4 regions of the Kitasatospora sp. NPDC056327 genome follow, and region 1 is predicted to be linked to each of the others. Evidence: riboswitches for the same ligand, from Rfam matches in the RefSeq annotation. Region 1 holds a riboswitch; each other region holds the start of a gene.
What was found. A riboswitch is a leader RNA that binds a small molecule or an ion and turns the genes downstream of it on or off. The one in region 1 is predicted to bind cobalamin.
Positions count from the first base shown of each region.

Region 2: it holds a riboswitch for cobalamin, as region 1 does, so the genes downstream of both, ACFCX4_RS20510 (HoxN/HupN/NixA family nickel/cobalt transporter) here and ACFCX4_RS12640 (hypothetical protein) in region 1, are expected to answer to the same signal.
Region 3: it holds a riboswitch for cobalamin, as region 1 does, so the genes downstream of both, ACFCX4_RS04665 (CoA-acylating methylmalonate-semialdehyde dehydrogenase) here and ACFCX4_RS12640 (hypothetical protein) in region 1, are expected to answer to the same signal.
Region 4: it holds a riboswitch for cobalamin, as region 1 does, so the genes downstream of both, ACFCX4_RS20695 (cobalamin biosynthesis protein) here and ACFCX4_RS12640 (hypothetical protein) in region 1, are expected to answer to the same signal.

Region 1 is NZ_JBHJRC010000066.1:187-5,002, forward strand. Features, by position in the region: gene ACFCX4_RS12630 (ATP-grasp domain-containing protein) at 1-1,129, opposite strand, end outside; gene ACFCX4_RS12635 (hypothetical protein) at 1,142-2,377, opposite strand; gene ACFCX4_RS12640 (hypothetical protein) at 2,762-3,094, opposite strand; cobalamin riboswitch at 3,327-3,455, opposite strand; gene ACFCX4_RS12645 (ferric reductase-like transmembrane domain-containing protein) at 3,716-4,711, opposite strand.
Region 2 is NZ_JBHJRC010000138.1:782-5,817, forward strand. Features, by position in the region: gene ACFCX4_RS20495 (AAA family ATPase) at 1-188, shown strand, start outside; gene ACFCX4_RS20500 (Fpg/Nei family DNA glycosylase) at 296-1,126, shown strand; gene ACFCX4_RS20505 (ArsR/SmtB family transcription factor) at 1,190-1,564, opposite strand; cobalamin riboswitch at 1,648-1,841, shown strand; gene ACFCX4_RS20510 (HoxN/HupN/NixA family nickel/cobalt transporter) at 1,873-2,994, shown strand; gene ACFCX4_RS20515 (M24 family metallopeptidase) at 3,074-4,180, shown strand; gene efp (elongation factor P) at 4,247-4,810, shown strand; gene nusB (transcription antitermination factor NusB) at 4,815-5,036, shown strand, end outside.
Region 3 is NZ_JBHJRC010000017.1:32,862-37,897, forward strand. Features, by position in the region: gene ACFCX4_RS04655 (CbtB-domain containing protein) at 45-269, shown strand; gene ACFCX4_RS04660 (CbtA family protein) at 287-1,156, shown strand; cobalamin riboswitch at 1,365-1,555, shown strand; gene ACFCX4_RS04665 (CoA-acylating methylmalonate-semialdehyde dehydrogenase) at 1,762-3,261, shown strand; gene ACFCX4_RS04670 (acyl-CoA dehydrogenase family protein) at 3,258-4,406, shown strand; gene ACFCX4_RS04675 (enoyl-CoA hydratase/isomerase family protein) at 4,406-5,036, shown strand, end outside.
Region 4 is NZ_JBHJRC010000140.1:665-5,700, reverse strand. Features, by position in the region: gene ACFCX4_RS20700 (cobyric acid synthase) at 1-1,311, opposite strand, end outside; gene ACFCX4_RS20695 (cobalamin biosynthesis protein) at 1,308-2,276, opposite strand; cobalamin riboswitch at 2,357-2,568, opposite strand; gene ACFCX4_RS20690 (alpha/beta hydrolase family protein) at 2,746-3,861, shown strand; gene ACFCX4_RS20685 (hypothetical protein) at 4,341-5,036, shown strand, end outside.

The sequences.
Region 1 (4,816 bases):
CGCGGTCGTAGGTGGTCGCGGTGATGGTGTCGCCGGGGCGTACCAGGACGGTGAGGGAGCGGAATCCGGCCAGCCGTTCGATCCGGTCCAGCGCGCGGTAGCCCCGCAGGCGTCCCGACGCCGGGGCGACCAGCGCCGCCCAGGCGAACGCGTGCCGCCGTCGGTAGGGGCGGTCGGCCCGGGCGCGGAACCGGTCGGGGCGGACGTAGGCGTCGACGCTCCACTCCAGCTGGCCCTCGCCCAGGACCTCGGCCGTGTAGTAGGGCAGCCCCGAGACGCGGGCGCCGGCCTCGACCAGCCGCGGGCCGTCCGGGGTCAGCTTGATCTCCAGGTGTGCCGCGCCGTACCGGATTCCGAGGGAGTCCAGCACCCGGCGGCCGTAGTCGAAGAGCTCGCCGACCGGCTCCTCGTCGGAGCGCAGCAGCACCTGTGCGGTCACCAGGTCCCGGACCCCGTTGGCCTCGATCCGCTCGGTGCGCCAGGCGTCGGTCAGCCGGTGCGCACCCGCGCAGCTGACCGTGTTCACGATGTACTCGGCGCCCACCAGGTACTCCTGGGCCACCACCTCGGTGACCGGCTCGCCCAGGAGCGTGCGGCGGCTGCGCAGTCCGCGCAGCGCGGCGGCCGAGTCCCGCGGCAGGTCGCAGAACGACACACCGGCGCCCCAGTAACCGCGCAGGGGTTTGACGACCACGGTCCCGCCGAGCTTCTCGTGCCAGGCGAGCAGTTCGGCCTCGTCGCCGGTGCGCAGCTGCCGCATGCCGGGGACGCCCTGCGCCTTGATCGTCTCGATCTGCACGTACTTGTCGCGCCGCGCGCTGCTCAGGGCCGTGCCGTTGGTGGGCAGGCCCAGCCGTTCGGAGAGGGTGTCGGCGAGCTCCACCCCGGTCTCGCGGCCGGCCAGGACAGCGACCGTGTCCAGCGCGGCGAGCCGTGCGGCCAGGGCGTCCGGGTCGCCGTCGTGGACCAGCACACGGCCGAAGGCCCGGTCGTCCGCCGGATCGACGCCGGGCGGATGGGCGGCTGTGCTCCGGACCTGGATCACCTCGCCGTCCAGCGCGCCGAACGCGCCGGCGAAGCCGGAGGCGGTGCCGTACGCGTCGACGACCGCGACACGGAATGCTGGCATCGGTTGCCTGCCTCAACTGTTGGCCGGCGCGGAGCCGGGGTGGGCGACGTCGGCGCGGAGTGCGAGGAGCCGGTAGACCGCGTTGGTGAGCACGTGCCGGACGCTGAACCCCGAGGTGCCGGGGTCCCGGCCGTCCAGGATGTCGTGCTCGCCGCCCTGCCCGTGGATGTCGCGACGGGTCAGCCCGGTCCGGTCGCGGAACGCCTCGGGGAGCGCGTGGCGGGTGACGCCCAGGTGGGCCATCCGGAAGTCGACGAACCTGTCGATCACCCGGACCAGCCGGTCGCGGCCCGCGGGGTCGAGCACCAGCCGTCCGTCCCGCAGCCGCTGGGACACGTTCGCCCCGCGGATGGAGTCGCCGCGCCATCGCGCGAGGACGGGCCGGGACCAGGAGGGGAAGTAGGACATCGACTGGTCCAGGAAGACGCCGTACTCCTTCGACGGCGGCAGCAGGGCGAGTTCGAGGAGGTGGACGCTGGGCATGAACGCGCCGCTCGCGCCGCGCGGGCCGCCGGGATGGCCCATGTGGTAGGGGCGGAACCGGTCGAACGCCTCCTGCGACAGCCTGCGGTACCTCGCCATGTACCGGGTGAACTCCGCGAGGTGTTCGCCGACGTCGTCCAGGACCGCGGCGGGCCGGGCGGTGACGAGCCGGTCGGTGACGAGCCGGTCGGGGGCGGGCCGGCCGGCGGTGGGCCGGACGGTCGCCGGCAGGACCAGCGAACGCAGGCCGTACGCCGCCGACCTGGCCCACGGCTCGGAGAGGTGGTGGCCGAGGTAGAAGTCCCGTTCGAGGGCGGCGTCCCGGCCTGCGGAGAACACCCGGATGTCGCCGCTGCGCAGGTGTTCCTCGCAGTTGACGTCGATCAGGAGCTCGTAGCTCAGGTGGGGATCCAGGGCGGGGAACCTGCCGCACCGGGTGGAGATCAGCTCGGTCAGGGCCCGGGGCGCGGCCTGGGGCCCGGCGGGTGCGTAGCCGCTGAGCAGGAAGAGCAGGTCGAGCTGGAGGAGGCGGGCGGTCCGTTCGTCGTCCTCGGCGAGGACCACCGGAGCGACGCTCCGGAGCATCTGCTCCTGTAAGTCTGCGAGTTGATGATACGTCAGGCGACCTGCGGAGATGTCTTCGAGGGCGACGGGGAGGCTGTTCAGGACGTAGTCGCGCAGGGCGGAGCCGAAGGGGCCGCCGGAGGCGGGAGGGGTGTGCTGCGGGTGGTGCGCGGCACCGTCGAAGAGCCGGGTACTGTTCACGTCTGCTCCTTGCCGGCCGCCGGGACGGGCCGTGGCGGTACGGAAGTCGGGGTTGTTCGCGGGCGCGGTTGTCTGCCGGTTGCTGTGCCGGCAGCGCCGGGGGACTCCTCGGCGGGGCGGGGCGGGCCGGGCGCGGGTCGTGCCGCTCCCTGCGCCCCGAGGTGGAGCCCATCGGTCCTCACTGTCACGCGCGCTGTGTCCGGCTCGCATCAGTCATATGACTCTGAGTCCGTGACGGTGTCGGGAGCGGGGCGCGCGGCGGACCGCGGTCGAGAACGGCGCGGGGAGGGGAGTTCAGGCCCGGGCGGGCCGGGTTCGGGGGAAAGGAGCCCGGCCCCCGGACCCTGCTCCCGGACCGCCCGGCCCGGGAGCAGAGGTGACCGCTCAGGCGAGGGGGGCCGTCCGGCGCGGCGCGGGGAAGACGTGACGGTCCAGCAGTGCCGGGCGCGGGGCCAGCCCGGGGCCGCCGGCCCGGATCCAGTCGGCGACCGCCTCCGTCGCGGCCGGGTCGTTGACCAGGCCCAGCCAAACCGGCCGTCCGCCGGCCGACCGGCCCCCGGCGGAGGGCCGGACCACGATCACGTTCGCGCGCTCGCACACGTCCAGGCACTCGGAGACCCGCACCGGGGCGGCCTCGCGCAGCCGCGCGGTCTGCGCGGCGTGGTCCGTGCCGGTCACCTTGACCGTGCCGCAGCAGCAGTCGCGGCAGACCACCACCCGGCAGGGCGCCGGGCCGGGCGGTTCCGCCGCCGTACCGCCGTCTGCCGCGGTTCCCGTCGTGCTCCCCGGGCCGGCTGCGGTACCGACCGCCGTTCCACTGCCGGCCGCCGGGCCGGTGGGCGTTCCGCCGCCGGCTCCGGCCGTTCCGGTGTCCATGAGGTCGGGCATGCCGAACCACCCCTCTCTCCGGGGAGATCCGCCCCGGGCTCCTGCGAGGTGGCGACGCCGTGAGTCTCCTGGCTCCCGGGTCGCAGCTCGTCCCGGCCTTCCCGCCCCTCACGGGGGCAGTGGCCCGCGCGGGATCCGCTCGCCGGTCACAGTGGCGGGACCGCTCCGGATTCTCACCGGATTCCTCGTTCCGCCGTCGCCCTGTCGTCGATCATCATTCCATCGGACCGGCTTCCCGCCCAGCCCGTCCCCGAACCGGCCGGCCGGCCGCTCGGCCCGGTGGACGGCCCTCATACGGCCGGTGCCGTCCGCAGGCCGGTACACCCGCCAGGCCGACGCACCCGCCAGGCCGACGGCACCCACGCGCGCAGCCCGGCGCCGTCCGCCGTACGTCCGCCGCCCCCGACGCCGAACCGCCCGCTCGCCGCTCGCCCGCTCAGCCCCACCCGCTCACCCGGTCCCGCCGGCCTGCCCGCTGGAGGCCGACGGCGCCGGCGCCGCCGGCGGCCGCGTCCGCCCGCCGTCGTGGCCGGAGGCCACCACCGCGATCAGGCCGACCACGACGGCCGCCACCGCGACCCGTCCGAGCGCCCGCACCACCCACGCCGGCAGCGCCCGCGCCCCGCCGGCCCCCGGTGCCCCCAGCCGCTCGGCCCGCCGGGCGGGCCGCAGCAGCCGGACCAACAGCAGTACGGCGAGCGGCACTTGCAGCAGCCACACGACGGTGCGCGGCCACTCGCCGTACCAGACGTTGGTCCCGTAGAGCAGCGTGTGCCAGACGCTCAGCACGTAGACGACGATCACGAAGCGGTGCAGCCGGCGCCAGGTGTTCGGCCCGATCCGGTGCCGCACGTAGAACAGCAGGCCGAGTGGCACGGCCAGGTAGAGCGCGCCCTGCCCGAGCGGGATGGCGGTCCGGCCGGTGCCGGAGTCGTACCAGCCGGGCACGAAGCTGTCGGCGAACCCCGACCAGAGCCGGTCGCCCCACGTCGACTCGGCCTCGTAGCGCACGAGTTCGGCCGCGAACAGCAGCGCGTGCGCGAACATCAGGGCCGTCGTGGTCAGGCTCGTCGTGCGGTGCCAGCGCTCCAGGGTCTGCCGCGCGACCGGTAGCCGGGCGGGCCGCGGCCCGGACAGCAGCAGCCCGAGCACCACCGTCCCCCACGCCCACAGCAGCCCCGACCAGCCGAACGCCTGGCTCAGCAGGTACATCCAGTACGTGCCCGCGTCGTCCATGAACGGCATGACCGCCACCGTCGCCGAGGTGCCGGCGTTCATCCGGACGTACAGCAGCAGGAACACCGCCGCGGTGACGCCGAACGCCGCGCCCGCGTCGGGCAGTGCGGCCCGCAGGTCGGAGCGGAGGGCGACGCGTTCGGCGGGCCGTCGTCCGGCGGCGGGCGGGGCGTCCGGACCGTCGCCCCGCGGCGTCGTCTCAGGCAGCATCGTGGACCTTCCGGAACGGCGGGACACCGTTTGACGGTGTACAGCGGGAGGTGGGTCGAACAAGTGTGACGGAGGGGTTCCGCCTTGCCGAGCCCGTATCCGGCC
Region 2 (5,036 bases), on a different contig from region 1:
GCAACGCCCGGCGCAGCGGCAACCGCCGGCTCGGTGACGAGGAGGTGGCCCGGATCCACGGCCGGATGGCCGGCTGGTACAACTCGGGCCTGCCGATCATCGACAACTCCCACCTCGACGTGGCCGCCACGGCGGCCGAGCTGGACCGGGTGATCCTGGCCCGGCTGATGGGCGTCCCGGTCCGCTGAGCCCGGCCGCCGGCCGTCCGCGGCCGGTGCTCCGGGCGGGCCGGGCTGTCGGTGCCGGCTGCGATGATGGACGCGTCCTGAACGAACCACCGGGGGGAGCCGCGCCCGTGCCGGAAGGCCACATCATCCACCGCCTCGCCGCCGAGAACCACCGTGCCTTCGGCGGCCGGCCGGTCCGTGCCAGCAGTCCGCAGGGCCGCTTCGCGGACGGCGCCAAGCTGATCGACGGGCGGGAGCTGACCGCGGCGGAGGCCACCGGCAAGCACCTGTTCCTCGGCTTCGGCGAGGACGCCTGGGTGCACGTCCACCTCGGGCTGTACGGCGGGTTCACCTTCGGCGAGCCGGGTGACGGCCCGGTGCCCGAGCCGGTCGGCCTGGTCCGGCTGCGGCTGGCGAACGACGAGCACTTCGCGGACCTGCGCGGTCCCAACACCTGTGCGCTGATCACCGGCGCGGAGAAGGCCGCGGTGGCCCGCCGCCTCGGTCCGGACCCGCTGCGCGCGGACGCCGACCCGGACGCCGCCTGGCGGCGGATCTCCGGCAGCCGCACCACGATCGCCGCGTTGCTGATGGACCAGAAGGTGCTGGCGGGCGTCGGCAACGTGTACCGCGCCGAGGTGCTGTTCCGGCACGGCATCGACCCGCACCGGGCCGGCCGCGACCTGCGCCGTGCCGAGTGGGACGCGATCTGGGCGGACCTGGTCGCCCTGATGCGCGAGGGCGTCGGCGCGGGCCGGATCGACACGGTCCGTCCCGAGCACACCCCCGAGGTGATGGGCCGGCCGCCGCGGGTCGACGACCACGGCGGCGAGGTCTACGTCTACCGGCGCGCGGGGCAGCCCTGTCTGGTCTGCGGAACCGACGTCCGTGCCGAGGAGCACGCCTCCCGCAACCTCTTCTGGTGCCCGTTCTGCCAGCCCGCCGCCGCCTGGACGTGAGGCGGCGCGGGAGGGCGTGAGCGGTCGTGAGGTGACGCCGGCTCCGGTCCGGCCGGGCCGGCGTCAGCCCGCCGAAGCCCCGTCGGCGTCACCGGCGCACTGGTCCAGCAGGGGGCGCAGGCCGGCGTCCACGAGCCGGTAGCGCACGACACGTCCCTCCTTCTCGCCCGCGACCACGCCTGCCGTCCGGAGCAGGCGCAGGGCCTGCGAGACGGCGGGGTCGCGCATGCCGGTGGCGACCGCGAGGTCGGTGACGGCGAGCGGGCCGGTGCGGTGCAGGGCGAGCAGCAGGGCGAGCCGTCCGGGGTCGGCGAGCAGCGCGAAGCGGTCGGCCCAGGAGCGGACCCCGGCGGTGTCGCCGATGGCCGCGATGGCCTCGCAGACCCGGTGGCCGTCGATGGTGCGGTGGCCCGCGCGGTCGGCCGGTACGAGATGCATGCGGCCCATTCTCGCAGGCGGGGCCCTGTGATCCTGGACACCTGCGCAGGTGCGCAGCCTTGCACGGGTTGTCCGCCGACCCCTACGGTGTTCCCCGCCGTGGTGCTCGGGAAGACCGGTGACGGACCCTCAGGGGTCCCAGTCCGGAGCGGCCCTCGCCACTGTGATCGGGGGAAGTCGTCCGTACCCACGACGCCACTGGGCGCTTCGCGCGCCTGGGAAGGCGGGTACGGGAGCCCCGTCAGCCAGGAGACCGGCCACGGCATCTCACGACGTCATTCCACGAGGTGCTGGAGCGTGATCCGAGCATGACCCTGCCCGAAACCGCCGCCGTCCCGACGGCGCCCGCGTCCCTTCCCGCGTTCCGCTGGCGGCGTGAGGACACCCTGCGCACGGCCGGCCTGATGGGCGTGATCCTCGCCATGCACGTGGTGGCGTTCGGCACGCTGGTCTTCCTGGTCGCACCCGAGAGGTACGAGGTCGGCACCCAGGTCTTCGGGGTGGGCCTGGGCATCACCGCCTACACCCTCGGCATGCGGCACGCCTTCGACGCCGACCACATCGCGGTCATCGACAACACCACCCGCAAGCTGATGGCGGACGGCCGGCGCCCGGTCTCGGTGGGCTTCTGGTTCGCCCTCGGCCACTCCTCGATGGTGGTGCTGATGGCCGCCCTGGTGGCGGGCGGCGCCCAGCTGGCGAACACCCTGATGGACGACGGGTCCGCCACCCACCAGTGGCTCGGCGTGGTCGGGACCTCGGCCTCCGGCGCCTTCCTCTACCTGATCGGCGCCCTCAACCTGGCGGCGCTGTTCGGCATCCTCAAGGTGTTCCGCAGGATGCGGGCGGGGTCGTTCGACGAGGCCGAGCTGGAGGCGCACCTGAACTCGCGCGGCTTCCTGGCCCGGGTGCTGAACCGGGCGACCCGCTCGATCACCCGGCCCGGGCAGATGTTCCCGGTCGGCATGGTGCTGGGCCTGGGCTTCGACACCGCGACCGAGGTCACCCTGATGGTGATGGCCGGCTCGGGCGCCGCCTCCGGCCTGCCGTGGTACGCGATCGTCTGCCTGCCGCTGCTGTTCGCGGCCGGGATGAGCCTGTTCGACACCCTCGACGGCACCTTCATGAACTTCGCCTACCAGTGGGCGTTCTCCAACCCGGTGCGGAAGGTGTACTACAACCTGACGATCACCGGTCTGTCGATCGCGGTGGCGTTCGTGATCGGGACCATCGAGCTGGTCGGAGTGCTGCACGAGAAGCTGGACCTCACCGACCCGGTGAGCGGCTGGATCGCGGAGATCTCGCTGGACAACGTCGGGTACGCGATCGTCGGTCTGTTCGTGGTCGTCTGGGCGGCGGCCATCGCCTACTGGCGGCTGGCCGGGGTGGAGCGGAAGTGGGGCTCCGGGGCCGCGCCGGGAGCGCGGTAGCGGTGCCGGCCGGGCCCCCGCGGGCCCGGCCGGTGGCGTTCGGCAGGCGGATCGGGGCCCGGGTTCGTACGCTCGACGCATGGCTGATGCGTACGCGGGCCGGCGGGAGCGGTTGCGGGAGCACTGCAGTGCGTCCGGGGCCGACGCGGCGCTGATCACCCGGGCGGCGAACGTGCGGTACCTCACCGGCTGCCCGCCGTGCGGGGCGGCCCTGCTGCTCACCCGGGAGCGCGCGCTGCTCGCGCTGCCGGACGACCTCCCGCCGGACGACACCGGCGAGCACCTGATCACCCCCGAGGTCACCCGGCTCCCGGTGGCGGCCGGGGCGGACACCGCGGTCGCCGCGGCGGCGGCCGTGACCGGGCTGGGGGTGACCGGGCTGGCGGTGGAGGAGCACGACCTGACGGTCACCCGGCACCGGACGGTCGCCGGGCTCGCCGAGGGGGTGCGGCTGACGGACGTGGGGCGGGCGGTGGAGCGGCTGCGGCTGGTCAAGGACGAGCACGAGATCGCCGACCTGCGGATCGCCGCGGAGATCGCCGACCAGGCGCTCGGCGAACTGCTGGAGTCGATCCTGGTCGGCCGCACCGAGCGGCACCTGGCGATGGAGCTGGAGCGCCGGATGATCGACCACGGCGCGGACCGGGCGGCCTTCCCGGTCTCGGTCGGCACGGGCAGCCACTCGGGCCGGCAGGCCCACCAGCCCACCGACCGCCGGGTCGAGGAGGGCGACTTCCTGACGGTGGTGCTCGGCGCGCAGTACCGCGGGTACGGGGTGTCGACCGCCCGGACCTTCGTGATCGGGGCCGCCCCGGCGCCCTGGCAGGTCGAGCTGCACCGGCTGGTGTTCCGCGCCCAGCGGGCCGGCCGGGAGGCGCTCGGACCGGGGGTCGAGCAGTGCGTGCCCGACCGGGCGGCCCGGGAGATCCTGCGGGCGGCGGGGCACGCGGACGGCTCCCCGCACCCGGTCGGCCACGGCATCGGGCTGGAGATCCGGGAGGCACCGCGTCTCGGCCCCACGGACATGGGTAAACTGGACAGTCGCGTGCCGGTCACCGTCGGCCCGGGGGTGCACCTCCCGGGGCGGGGCGGGGTCCGGATCGAGGACACGCTCGTGGTGCGCCCCCCGGAGGAGGGCGGGCCCGAGCTGCTCACCATCACCACCAAGGAGCTCCTCGCCCTGTGACGCAGGTGTGCCACAGGACGCGACCCCTTGGTTCCTTGACAGCTATATCCAGGAGTAAGTGCGCCCGTGGCTTCCACGAACGATCTCAAGAACGGCATGGTCCTCAAGCTGGAGGGCGGCAAGCTCTGGTCCGTCGTCGAGTTCCAGCACGTCAAGCCCGGCAAGGGCCCGGCCTTCGTGCGTACCAAGCTCAAGGAGGTCCTGACGGGCAAGGTCGTCGACAAGACCTTCAACGCGGGCACCAAGGTCGAGACCGCCAACGTCGACAAGCGCACCATGCAGTTCTCGTACAAGGACGGCGAGAACTTCGTGTTCATGGACATGGACACCTACGACCAGCTGACCATCGAGCCGGGCGTGGTCGGCGACGCCGCCAAGTACCTGCTGGAGGGCTTCGACGCGCTCGTCGCCGTGAACGAGGGCGCGGTGCTGTACATCGAGCTCCCGGCCGCGGTCGAGCTCGTCATCTCCGAGACCGAGCCGGGCGTCCAGGGCGACCGCTCCACCGGTGGCACCAAGCCGGCGAAGCTGGAGACCGGCGCCGAGATCCAGGTGCCGCTCTTCATCACCACCGGCGAGAAGGTCAAGGTCGACACCCGCGACGGCAGCTACCTCGGCCGGGTGAAGTAAGTCCGTGTCGTCCGCACGCACCAAGGCCCGCACGCGAGCCTTCCAGATCCTGTTCGAGGCCGATCACCGCGGGGTCGACCCGCTGACCGTCCTCGCCGACTGGGTGGCCCGGGCCCGGGAGCCCAAGCCGGACGAGGGCACCCCGCAGGTCGGCGAGTACACCATGGAGCTGGTCGAGGGCTACGTCCAGTACGCCCGCCGGATCGACGAGCTGATCTCGCAGTAC
Region 3 (5,036 bases), on a different contig from region 1:
AGCTCCACCGAACGGGACGCGTGTTTCCCCCAGGAGGTCCTGCCATGGCCCAGTCCGTCCTCTCACCCAGCCTGCCCGCGGGCGGCTCCGCCCCGGCCGCGCTGCCGATCCGCGCCATCCTGCCCTGGGCGCTGTTCCTCGGCACCCTGATGCTGGTCCTGCTCTACTTCGTCGGCGCCGAACAGGGCGCCACCTCCCTCATCTCCGGGGCCACCGTGCACGAGTGGGTGCACGACGGCCGCCACCTGCTCGGCTTCCCGTGCCACTGAGCGGAGACCGGGCACCGATGAACAACTCCGCAACCGTCTCCTCGGGCACCGTCGGAAAGCTGCTGCTGCGGGGCCTGATCGCGGGCCTGATCGCCGGACTGGTGGCCTTCGTCTTCGCCTACACCGTCGGCGAGGGCCCCGTCTCGGACGCCATCGCGCAGGAGCAGTCCCAGTCCGCCGGCGCCGGGCACCACCACGGCGAGGCGGCGGAACCCGCCGGCGACCACGCCGACTCCCACGGGGCCGCCGGCACCGCCGACGCCGCCGGCTCCGGTGACGAGGAGGAGGAACTGGTCAGCCGCGACCTCCAGTCCACCGCGGGCCTCGCCACCGGGGTCCTGGTCTACGGCGTCGCCGTCGGCGGCATCGCGGCGCTGGCGTTCTGCTTCGCCCTCGGCCGGATCGGCCGGTTCGGCCCCCGGGCCACCGCCGCGCTGGTCGCGGGCGCCGCGTTCGCCACCGTCTACCTGGTGCCGTTCCTCAAGTACCCGGCGATGCCGCCCGCGGTCGGCAACCCGGACACCATCGGGAAGCGCACGTCGCTGTTCTTCCTGATGATCGCGCTCAGCGTGCTGATCGGTGTCGCCGCGGTCATCCTCGGCAGGCGCCTGGCTCCGCGTCTGGGCACCTGGAACGCCGTCGTCGCGGCCGGTGTCGGCTACGCCGCGGTGATGGCGCTGCTCGCGCTCGTCCTGCCGTCCAACGACGACGCGATCCCGGACGGCTTCCCGGCCGGGCTGATGTGGGACTTCCGGCTCGCCTCGATCGGTCTCCAGGCCGTGCTGTGGACCGGGTTCGCCCTGGTCTTCGGCGCCCTGGCACAGCGGGCCCTCACCCCCGCCGCGCCCGTCGGGGACCGCACGGCCGCCCCCGCTCCGGCGGTCTGACGGACAGTTCCGGAAAGCGCACGGTTCGACCCTGCCGAAGGCGCGCCGGCGGGGTCGAACCGTGCGCTTTCCCGCTTTCACGGCACCTGCCCGTCGCCCCGCCCGCCGGAACCGGAACCGGGGCGGGACGTCCGGTGACGGGTGACGGGTGACGGGTGACGGGTGACGGGCGATGGAAGGCGGGAGGCGGGTGGCGCTCTGGACTTACTAGGACGTCCGACTATATGGTCGTGGACAAGGCCCGCAGTGCAGGGAAGCCGGTGTGAATCCGGCACGGTCCCGCCACTGTGACCGGGGAGTTCGTCGCCGCAGTACCAGCCACTGGCCGCTGGCCGGGAAGGCCGGGCGACGCGCGCCGATCCGGGAGTCAGGATACCGACTGCGGGTGTTCCGTGTTGTCCACGAGGATGGAGCAAACACGCATGGCACCGGTCTGCGCTCTTCCCGACCCTGGTGATCCTGCGACGGCCGCGGCCCGCCCGTCACCCTGACGGCTCGCCGCGCCCGGCAGCCCCCACGCCCGCGCCCGCCCGGGCGCCGTGCGGGCGGACGCCGTGCGCCCCTCCCTCGGATCCTCCTGACGCCCTGACGAGAGCAGGTTCGTGATGGTCCGTGAACTGCACCACTTCATCGCCGGCAAGCCCGCCGCCGGCACCTCCGGCCGCTTCGGAGACGTGTACGACCCCAATACCGGCCGCGTCCAGGCCCGGGTGCCGCTGGCGTCCCGCGCCGAGGTCGAGGCCGTGATCGCCGACGCGGAACAGGCCCAGCCCGGCTGGGCGGCCTGGAACCCGCAGCGCCGCGCCCGGGTGCTGCTGCGCTTCCTCCAACTCGTCGAGCAGGAGCGGGACGGGCTCGCCCGGCTGCTCTCCGCCGAGCACGGCAAGACCGTCGCCGACGCCCACGGCGACCTCCAGCGCGGCCTGGAGGTCGTCGAGTTCGCCGCCGGGATCCCGCACCTGCTGAAGGGCGAGTTCACCGACAACGCCGGGACCGGCATCGACGTGTACTCGATGCGCCAGCCGCTCGGCGTCGTCGCCGGCATCACCCCGTTCAACTTCCCGGCGATGATCCCGCTCTGGAAGGCCGCACCGGCGCTGGCCTGCGGCAACGCCTTCGTCCTCAAGCCCTCCGAGCGCGACCCCTCGGTGCCGCTGCGGCTCGCCGAGCTGTTCCTGGAGGCGGGACTGCCGCCGGGCGTGCTGAACGTGGTCAACGGCGACAAGGAGGCCGTGGACACCCTGCTGGAGGACCCGCGGGTCCAGGCGGTCGGCTTCGTCGGCTCCACCCCGATCGCCCAGTACGTCTACGCCACGGCCGCCGCGCACGGCAAGCGCGCGCAGTGCTTCGGCGGCGCCAAGAACCACATGATCGTCATGCCGGACGCCGACCTCGACCAGGCCGCGGACGCGCTGATCGGCGCCGGCTACGGCTCCGCGGGCGAGCGCTGCATGGCGATCTCGGTCGCCGTACCGGTGGGGGAGGAGACCGCCGACGCCCTGGTCGCCAAGCTGGTCGAGCGGATCGGCGCGCTCCGGGTCGGCCGCTCGGACGACCCGGAGGCCGACTTCGGACCGCTGGTCGGCCGGGACGCGCTGGAACGCGTCCGGGGCTACCTCGACCTCGGCGTCCGGGAGGGGGCCGAACTCGTCGTCGACGGCCGGGACTTCCGGCTGGAGGGGCACGAGGACGGCTACTTCCTGGGGGCCTCGCTCTTCGACCGGGTCACACCGGACATGCGGATCCACCGCGAGGAGATCTTCGGCCCCGTGCTCACGGTCGTCCGTGCCGCCGACTACGAGGAGGCGCTGCGCCTGCCCAGCGAGCACGAGTTCGGCAACGGCGTGGCCATCTACACCCGCGACGGCGACACCGCCCGTGACTTCACCCGCCGCGTCGACACCGGCATGGTCGGTGTCAACGTGCCGATCCCGGTGCCGATCGCCTACCACACCTTCGGCGGCTGGAAGCGCTCCGCGTTCGGTGACCTCAACCAGCACGGCCCGGACTCCGTCCGCTTCTACACCCGCACCCGCACGGTGACCTCCCGCTGGCCCTCCGGGGTCAAGGAGGGTGCCAGCTTCACCATCCCCACGATGGGCTGAGCGCCGTGCACGATCTCGACCAGGAACAGCGTGCCGTCGCCCGGGCCGTCCGGGCCTTCGCCGACGAGCACCTCGCCCCGCACGCGGTGGAGTGGGACCAGGCCAAGCACTTCCCCGTCGACGTGCTGCGCAAGGCCGCCGACCTCGGCCTGGGCGGCGTCTACGTCCGGGAGGACGCCGGCGGATCAGAACTCACCCGGCTGGACGGGGTGGTGGCCTTCGAGGCGCTCGCCACCGGCTGCCCCTCGATCGCCGCCTACCTGTCGATCCACAACATGGTCGCCTGGATGGTCGACCGCTACGGCACCGACGGGCAGCGCCGCCGCTGGCTGCCGGGGCTCTGCGCGGCCGAGCAACTGGGCAGCTACTGCCTCACAGAGCCGGGGGCCGGCTCGGACGCCGCCGCGCTGAGCACCCGGGCCCGGCGCGACGGGGACCACTACGTCCTGGACGGGGTCAAGCAGTTCATCTCCGGCGCGGGCACCTCCCGGGTCTACCTGGTCATGGCCCGCACCGGCGGCCCGGGACCGCGGGGCATCTCCGCCTTCCTGCTGGACCGGGAGGACCCCGGGCTGTCCTTCGGCCCGAACGAGCGGAAGATGGGCTGGAACGCCCAGCCCACCCGCCAGGTGGTCCTGGACGGCGTCCGGCTGCCCGCCGACCGCCTCCTCGGCACGGAGGGGGAGGGCTTCCGGATCGCCATGAGCGGACTCAACGGCGGCCGGCTCGGCATCGCCGCCTGCTCGCTGGGCGGGGCCCAGAGCGCGCTGGAACGCACCATGACCTTCCTCGCCGAGCGGGAGGCGTTCGGCACCCGGCTGCTCCACGCCCAGGCGCTCCAGTTCCGGCTGGCCGACATGGCCACCGAACTGGAGGCCGCCCGGGCCCTGGTCCGGCGGGCCGCCGACGCCCTGGACCGCGGCGACGCCCGCGCGCCGCAGCTGTGCGCGATGGCCAAGCGCCACGCCACCGACACCGGCTTCGAGGTCGCCGACTCCGCGCTCCAACTGCACGGCGGCTACGGCTACCTGGCGGAGTACGGCATCGAGAAGATCGTCCGCGACCTGCGGGTGCACCAGATCCTGGAAGGGACCAACGAGATCATGCGCGTCATCGTGGCCCGCGGCCTGACCGGAGCCGCGTGATGGGGAACAGCGCCACCGACCAGGTCCTGGTCCACCGCGAGGGCCGGGCCGGACTGATCGTCCTCAACCGGCCGTCGGCCCTGAACGCCCTGACCCACGCCATGGTGGGGCGGATCGCGCAGGCCCTGGACACCTGGGAGCACGACGACCGGGTCGCCACCGTCGTCATCACCGGAGCCGGCGACCGGGCCTTCTGCGCCGGGGGCGACATCGTCGCCATCCACCGGGCCGCCACCGGCGGCGACCCGGCCGCCGTCGAGGAGTTCTGGCGCGACGAGTACCGGCTCAACGCCCGGATCGCCCGCTACCCCAAGCCCTACGTCGCGGTGATGGACGGCATCGTGATGGGCGGCGGGGTCGGCGTCTCCGCCCACGGCAGCGTCCGGATCGTCACCGGGCGCACCCGGGTCGCGATGCCGGAGACGGGCATCGGCTTCGTCCCCGACGTCGGCGGAACCTATCTGCTCGCCCTGGCGCCCGGCGAACTCGGCACCCATCTCGCCCTCACGGCAGGATCGGCCGGTGCGGCGGACGCCCTGCTCTGCGGCCTCGCCGACCACTTCGTCCCCGCCGAGCGCCTTCCCGCCCTGCTCGACGACCTGGCCGAATCGAGTGTCCACGACGCCCTCG
Region 4 (5,036 bases), on a different contig from region 1:
CTCGCGCAGCAGGGCGCGCCGGAAGCCGTCGTTCTCCAGCGCGCCGTGCCAGGTGGTGCCCCACACCGAGCCCGCCCGGCAGCCGTCCAGGAACGCCTCGCCGCCCTCGGCGGTGACGATCCCGTGGTGGATCTCGTAGCCCTCGACGCGCTCCCCGTAGGCCTCGCCGACGGGCCGGCCGAGCACCTTCTCCGCGCCGAACCGCACGTGCGCCGGCAGCAGCCCGAGGCCGTCCACCGCGCCCGCCCGCGACTCGACGCCGTCCACGATCGACCGGGCCAGCATCTGGTAGCCGCCGCAGACGCCGAGCACCGGCAGCCCGGCCGCCGCCCGCGCCCGCAGCACCGGCTCCAGGCCGCGCTCGCGCAGCCAGGCCAGGTCCGCGACGGTGGCCCGGGTGCCGGGCAGCACGACGAGGTCGGCGTCGGCCAGCTCCTCGGGCCGGGTCGCCCAGCGCACCAGCACGCCGGGCTCCTGGGAGAGCGCGTCCAGGTCGGTGAAGTTGGACAGCCGGGGGAAGCGCAGCACGGCCACCCGCAGCACGTCCGCGCCGTACGGGCCGCGTGCGGCGGTCCGGTCGACGACGGTCGACAGGTCCAGCGAGTCCTCGGCGTCCAGCCACAGGTCCGCCAGCATCGGCAGGGTGCCGAGCACCGGACGGCCGGTCAGCCCGAGCAGCATCTCCAGGCCGGGGGCCAGCAGCCGGGCGTCGCCGCGGAACTTGTTGACGAACCAGCCGGCCACGTGCCGCTGGTCCTCCGCCGACAGCAGCGCCAGCGTCCCGTACATGGCCGCGAACACGCCGCCGCGGTCGATGTCCCCGACCACGACGACCGGCAGCCCCGCCGCGGTGGCCAGGCCCATGTTGGCGATGTCCCGGTCGCGCAGGTTGATCTCGGCGGGGGAGCCCGCGCCCTCGCAGACCACCACGTCGAAGCGGCCGCGCAGGTCCGCCAGGCACTCCAGGGCGCGCTCCAGCAGCACCGGCTTGCGCTCGCGGTAGTCCAGCGCGCCGACCTCGGCGACCGGCCGGCCCAGCAGCACCACCTGGCTGCGGCCGTCCGCGCCGGGCTTGAGCAGCACCGGGTTCATCGCGGCCTCCGGCTCCACCCGGGCGGCCTGCGCCTGCATCGCCTGCGCGCGGCCGATCTCCGCACCGTCGGCGGTGACGAAGGAGTTCAGCGACATGTTCTGCGCCTTGAACGGCGCGACCGCGACGCCCTGCCGGGCCAGCCAGCGGCAGATGCCGGCGGTCACCACGCTCTTCCCGGCGTCCGAGGTCGTCCCGGCGACCAGCAGTGCCCCGCTCATGTCCTGCCCCTTCTCCCGCCCAGCGCCGCCCGGAGCAGCAGGTGCCCGGCGACGGTCGTACCCAGGGCCAGCGCGCTCACCCGCCGGGAGAGCACGCAGGCCCGCTCGATGTCGTCCACCCCGACGGGGCGCAGCTCCCCGCCCAGCACCGGCCGGTGCTCGACGCGCTCGCCGTACCGCAGCGTGCCGCCCAGGCGCACGCCCACCGCGCCCGCGAAGGCCGACTCGGCCTGACCGGCGTTCGGGCTCGGGTGCGCGGAGCCGTCGCGCCGCCAGACCCGCCAGGCGGTGCGCGGCTCGGGCGCGGCGGCGACCGCCAGCAGCGCGGTCAGCCGCGCGCCCGGCCAGCCCGCCACGTCGTCCAGCCGGGCCGAGGCCCAGCCGAACCGGGCGTGGCGGGGCGAGCGGTGACCGACCATCGCGTCCAGGGTGTTCACGGCGCGGAAGGCCAGCAGACCGGGGGTGCCCGCCAGGCCGCCCCAGACCAGGGCGTTGACCACGGCGTCGGCGGTGTTCTCGGCGACCGACTCGACGACCGCGCGGGCCAGCTGCTGCTCGTCCAGCGCGCTCGGGTCGCGCCCGCACAGGTGCGGCAGCCGCTCCCGGGCCGCCGTGAGGTCCCCGGCGGTCAGTGAGCGGCCGACGGTGCGGGCCTCCCGGGTCAGCGAGGTGCCGCCGAGTACCGTCCAGGTCGCGGCGGCGGCGAGTGCGGCCCGGCCGAGCGGACGGCGGGTCAGCAGCCGGTCGGCGGCGAGCGCGCCGGCCGCGACCGTACCCACGCAGAGCGCGGTGTAGGCGGTGCCGGCGCCGCGGTGGTCGCGCCAGAGGAGGCGTTCGAGGCGGCCGGCGGCGGTGCCGAAGGCGGCCACCGGGTGGCCGCGGCGCGGATCGCCGAACCGGGCGTCGGCCAGGTAGCCGGCGACGGCGCCCGCGCCGAAGACGGCGGCCCGGGTCAGCGGGCGCACGTCGGCAGCGGGCGGGGGAGGGGCCGGCCGGGCGGGGCAGCCTGCATGGCGTGCGTGTCCTCACTCAGGGTCCGCGCCCTGGATCGACGAACCGGGGGCGAGAGTCTCCTGGCTTCCGGGTCGGACGCGCTCCCGGGCCTTCCAGCGGCTTCTGACGGCGCGCCGTGGCTTCTTCCGGTCGTGCTCCCCGGTGACAGTGGCGGGACCGCGCCGGACTCGCACCGGCTTCCTCTGCATGCCTCCGTATTGGCTGAAGGATCCCATCACGGGCCCGAACCGGGAGTCAACCGAGGTCACGGAGGGGTTGGTCACAGCCTCCGGCGGCCCGCCGGGGCGGTGTGACCTTCGTCCCGGAACAACCCGTACGGCCGTGTCCTGCTGGCCGCGGCCCGCCGCCGCGAGTGGACTGGGCTGAGCAGTGGGTTCCAGACACCGAGGGGTCCCGGCACCGAGCCATCGGGGAGCGAGTATGCGTTGGGGAATCGCGGCCACCGCGGCGGCCGCCGCCGTCGGCACCGGGGCGGCCGTCCTGGTGATCGGCCGCCGGGCGTCCGAGCGGATGGTCCGTCCGGCGGCGGGCGTCCGGGAGCGGACCGGCCCGGTGCTGGTCCAGAGCCTCGGCGCGGGCCGGGTCACGCTCACCCGCGGTCCGGAGAGCGAGCGCCCGGGCCGCTGGGCCGTCGAGTGGGGCGAGGACGGCCACGCGGTCGTCGAGGAGGTGCTGCACGCCGACGAGCGGGGCGTCACCCGCCGCCTGGTCCGCGCCGACCACGGCACCCTCACCCCCGGCACCGAGGTCCGTCTCTCCCCCCGGGTGTACCTCGGGGACCCGTCCGCGGCGCTGGGCCTGCCGTTCGCCGACACCGCCGTGGAGGGCGAGCTGGGCGCGATGCCCGCCTGGCGGCTGGCCGGCAAGCGCGGCACCTGGGTGATCCTGGTGCACGGCCCGGACGACGACCGCCGGCAGGCCCTCCCGGTGCTGCCCGAACTGCGGAGGCTGGAGCTGCCCGCGCTCGTGGTGACCTACCGGGGCGACGCGGGGGCGCCCGCCTCCCCGGACGGTCTCGGCCACTTCGGCGAGACGGAGTGGCGCGACGTCGAGGCGGCGGTCCGGACCGCCCTGGACGCCGGCGCGGGCCGGGTCGTGCTGTACGGCTGGTCGCTGGGCGCCACGATGGCCCTGCAGACCGCCGCCCGCTCGGACCTCTCCCCCGCGATCAGCAGCCTGGTGCTGGACTCGCCGGTGCTGGACTGGCCGGCCACCGCCCGCCGGGACGCCGCCCGGGCGGGCTTCCGCGGCGCCGCCGCCGAACTCGGCGCACTCGCCGCCCAGGGCCGCACCGGGGTGGATCTGGCCGACTTCGCCCGCCTCGCCGAGGGCACCGACCTGCGGGTGCCGACCCTGGTGCTGCACGGCCCGGACGATCCGGTGGCCCCGTTCGCCGCCGCCGAGCGGCTGGCCCGCAGCCGTCCGGACGTCGTCAACCTCCGGCCGTTCCCCGGCGGTGGCCACGCGGCCCTGTGGAACACCGATCCGGACCGCTACGCCGAGACCCTCCGCCGCTGGCTCACCCCCTTCTGCTGAACCCGCCCGCGCCCCCGCCCGCCCCGCCGGGAGCGGGCGGGCGCCGGGGGCCGGCGCAAGGCGCCCGGGGTGACCGCGGACGGAACAACGGGCGTCCGCACCCTCCCACCTGGCATGGACCCGCCACACGGTTCCGGCCAGCCGGTTTGGCCCCCGTTGCCCGATCTTGTCGAGCCCCCGCGCCCCGCGCCCGCCCCCGAGCGGACAACCGGATGTGACAGATGGCCGGTACAAGGGGAAGACTGCTCGACGTGACGTCTCGGAACCCGCGCGACCGTGATGCCCCGCTCCCGCCGACGATCGGTACCGGTGCGACGGTTACCCGTCTCCCCGGAACGGCCCACCGCCCCGCCGGCGCCAGGCCGGGGGCCCCGGGCGTACCCCGCCGACGAGGCCCCGCCCCCGCACCCGGCCGAGGCCGCGTCCCCGTCCCGGAGGGCTTCCCGGCCCCCGCCGAGCTCGCCCCGCTGGCCCGCCGCATGCTGGTCGACGCCGTCCGGATCGCCCGCTGGGCCGGCGATCTCGACGAGGTCGACAAGCGCGGCGAGCTGCTCCCCGACGACGCCCGGGCGGCCGGCCGCGCCCTCGCCATGACGGTGGGCGCCGCCGCCAAGGCCTGGGGCCAGGCCCTGCTGGTCGGCCTGGTCGAGGCCAGGGACGGCGGCGCCGGCTCCGGTTGGCGCCTGCACGCCTGGGAGCACGACGACGAGGCGGTGGTCCGCGGCTGGTCAGCCCTGTTCGACGCCTGGACGCTGCTCGCCCCGGTGCCGCCCGCCGCCCTGCGCGGCGTGTTCGCGGTGCTCGCCGGGCAGGCCGTCGACCAGGCCCCGCAGCTGCTGTCCTTCCTCCATCTGGTGGACGGCCCGGTCGCCGACATCGAGCTGCTGGAGCTGCTGCGGCGCGGTCTGGACGAGCGCCGGGTGGGCGGCGGCGAGGGCACCTTCGGCCTCTCGCCCGTCCCGCACGCGGCCTCCGCCGTCTCGGCCGTCCGCGGCACCTGCCGCGAGCCGCAGATCGACACCCCGGCCGCGCCGGCCGACGTCGCCGCCGTCCTGGACTGGATGCTCGACGGCCTGGCCGCCGTCGGCGCGCTGACCCGCGCGGACAACGCCGCCGAGCTGTCCCGGCTCGGGCACTGGGCGGTGCGGGCCAAGCTGGAGGAGATCTGCACCGTC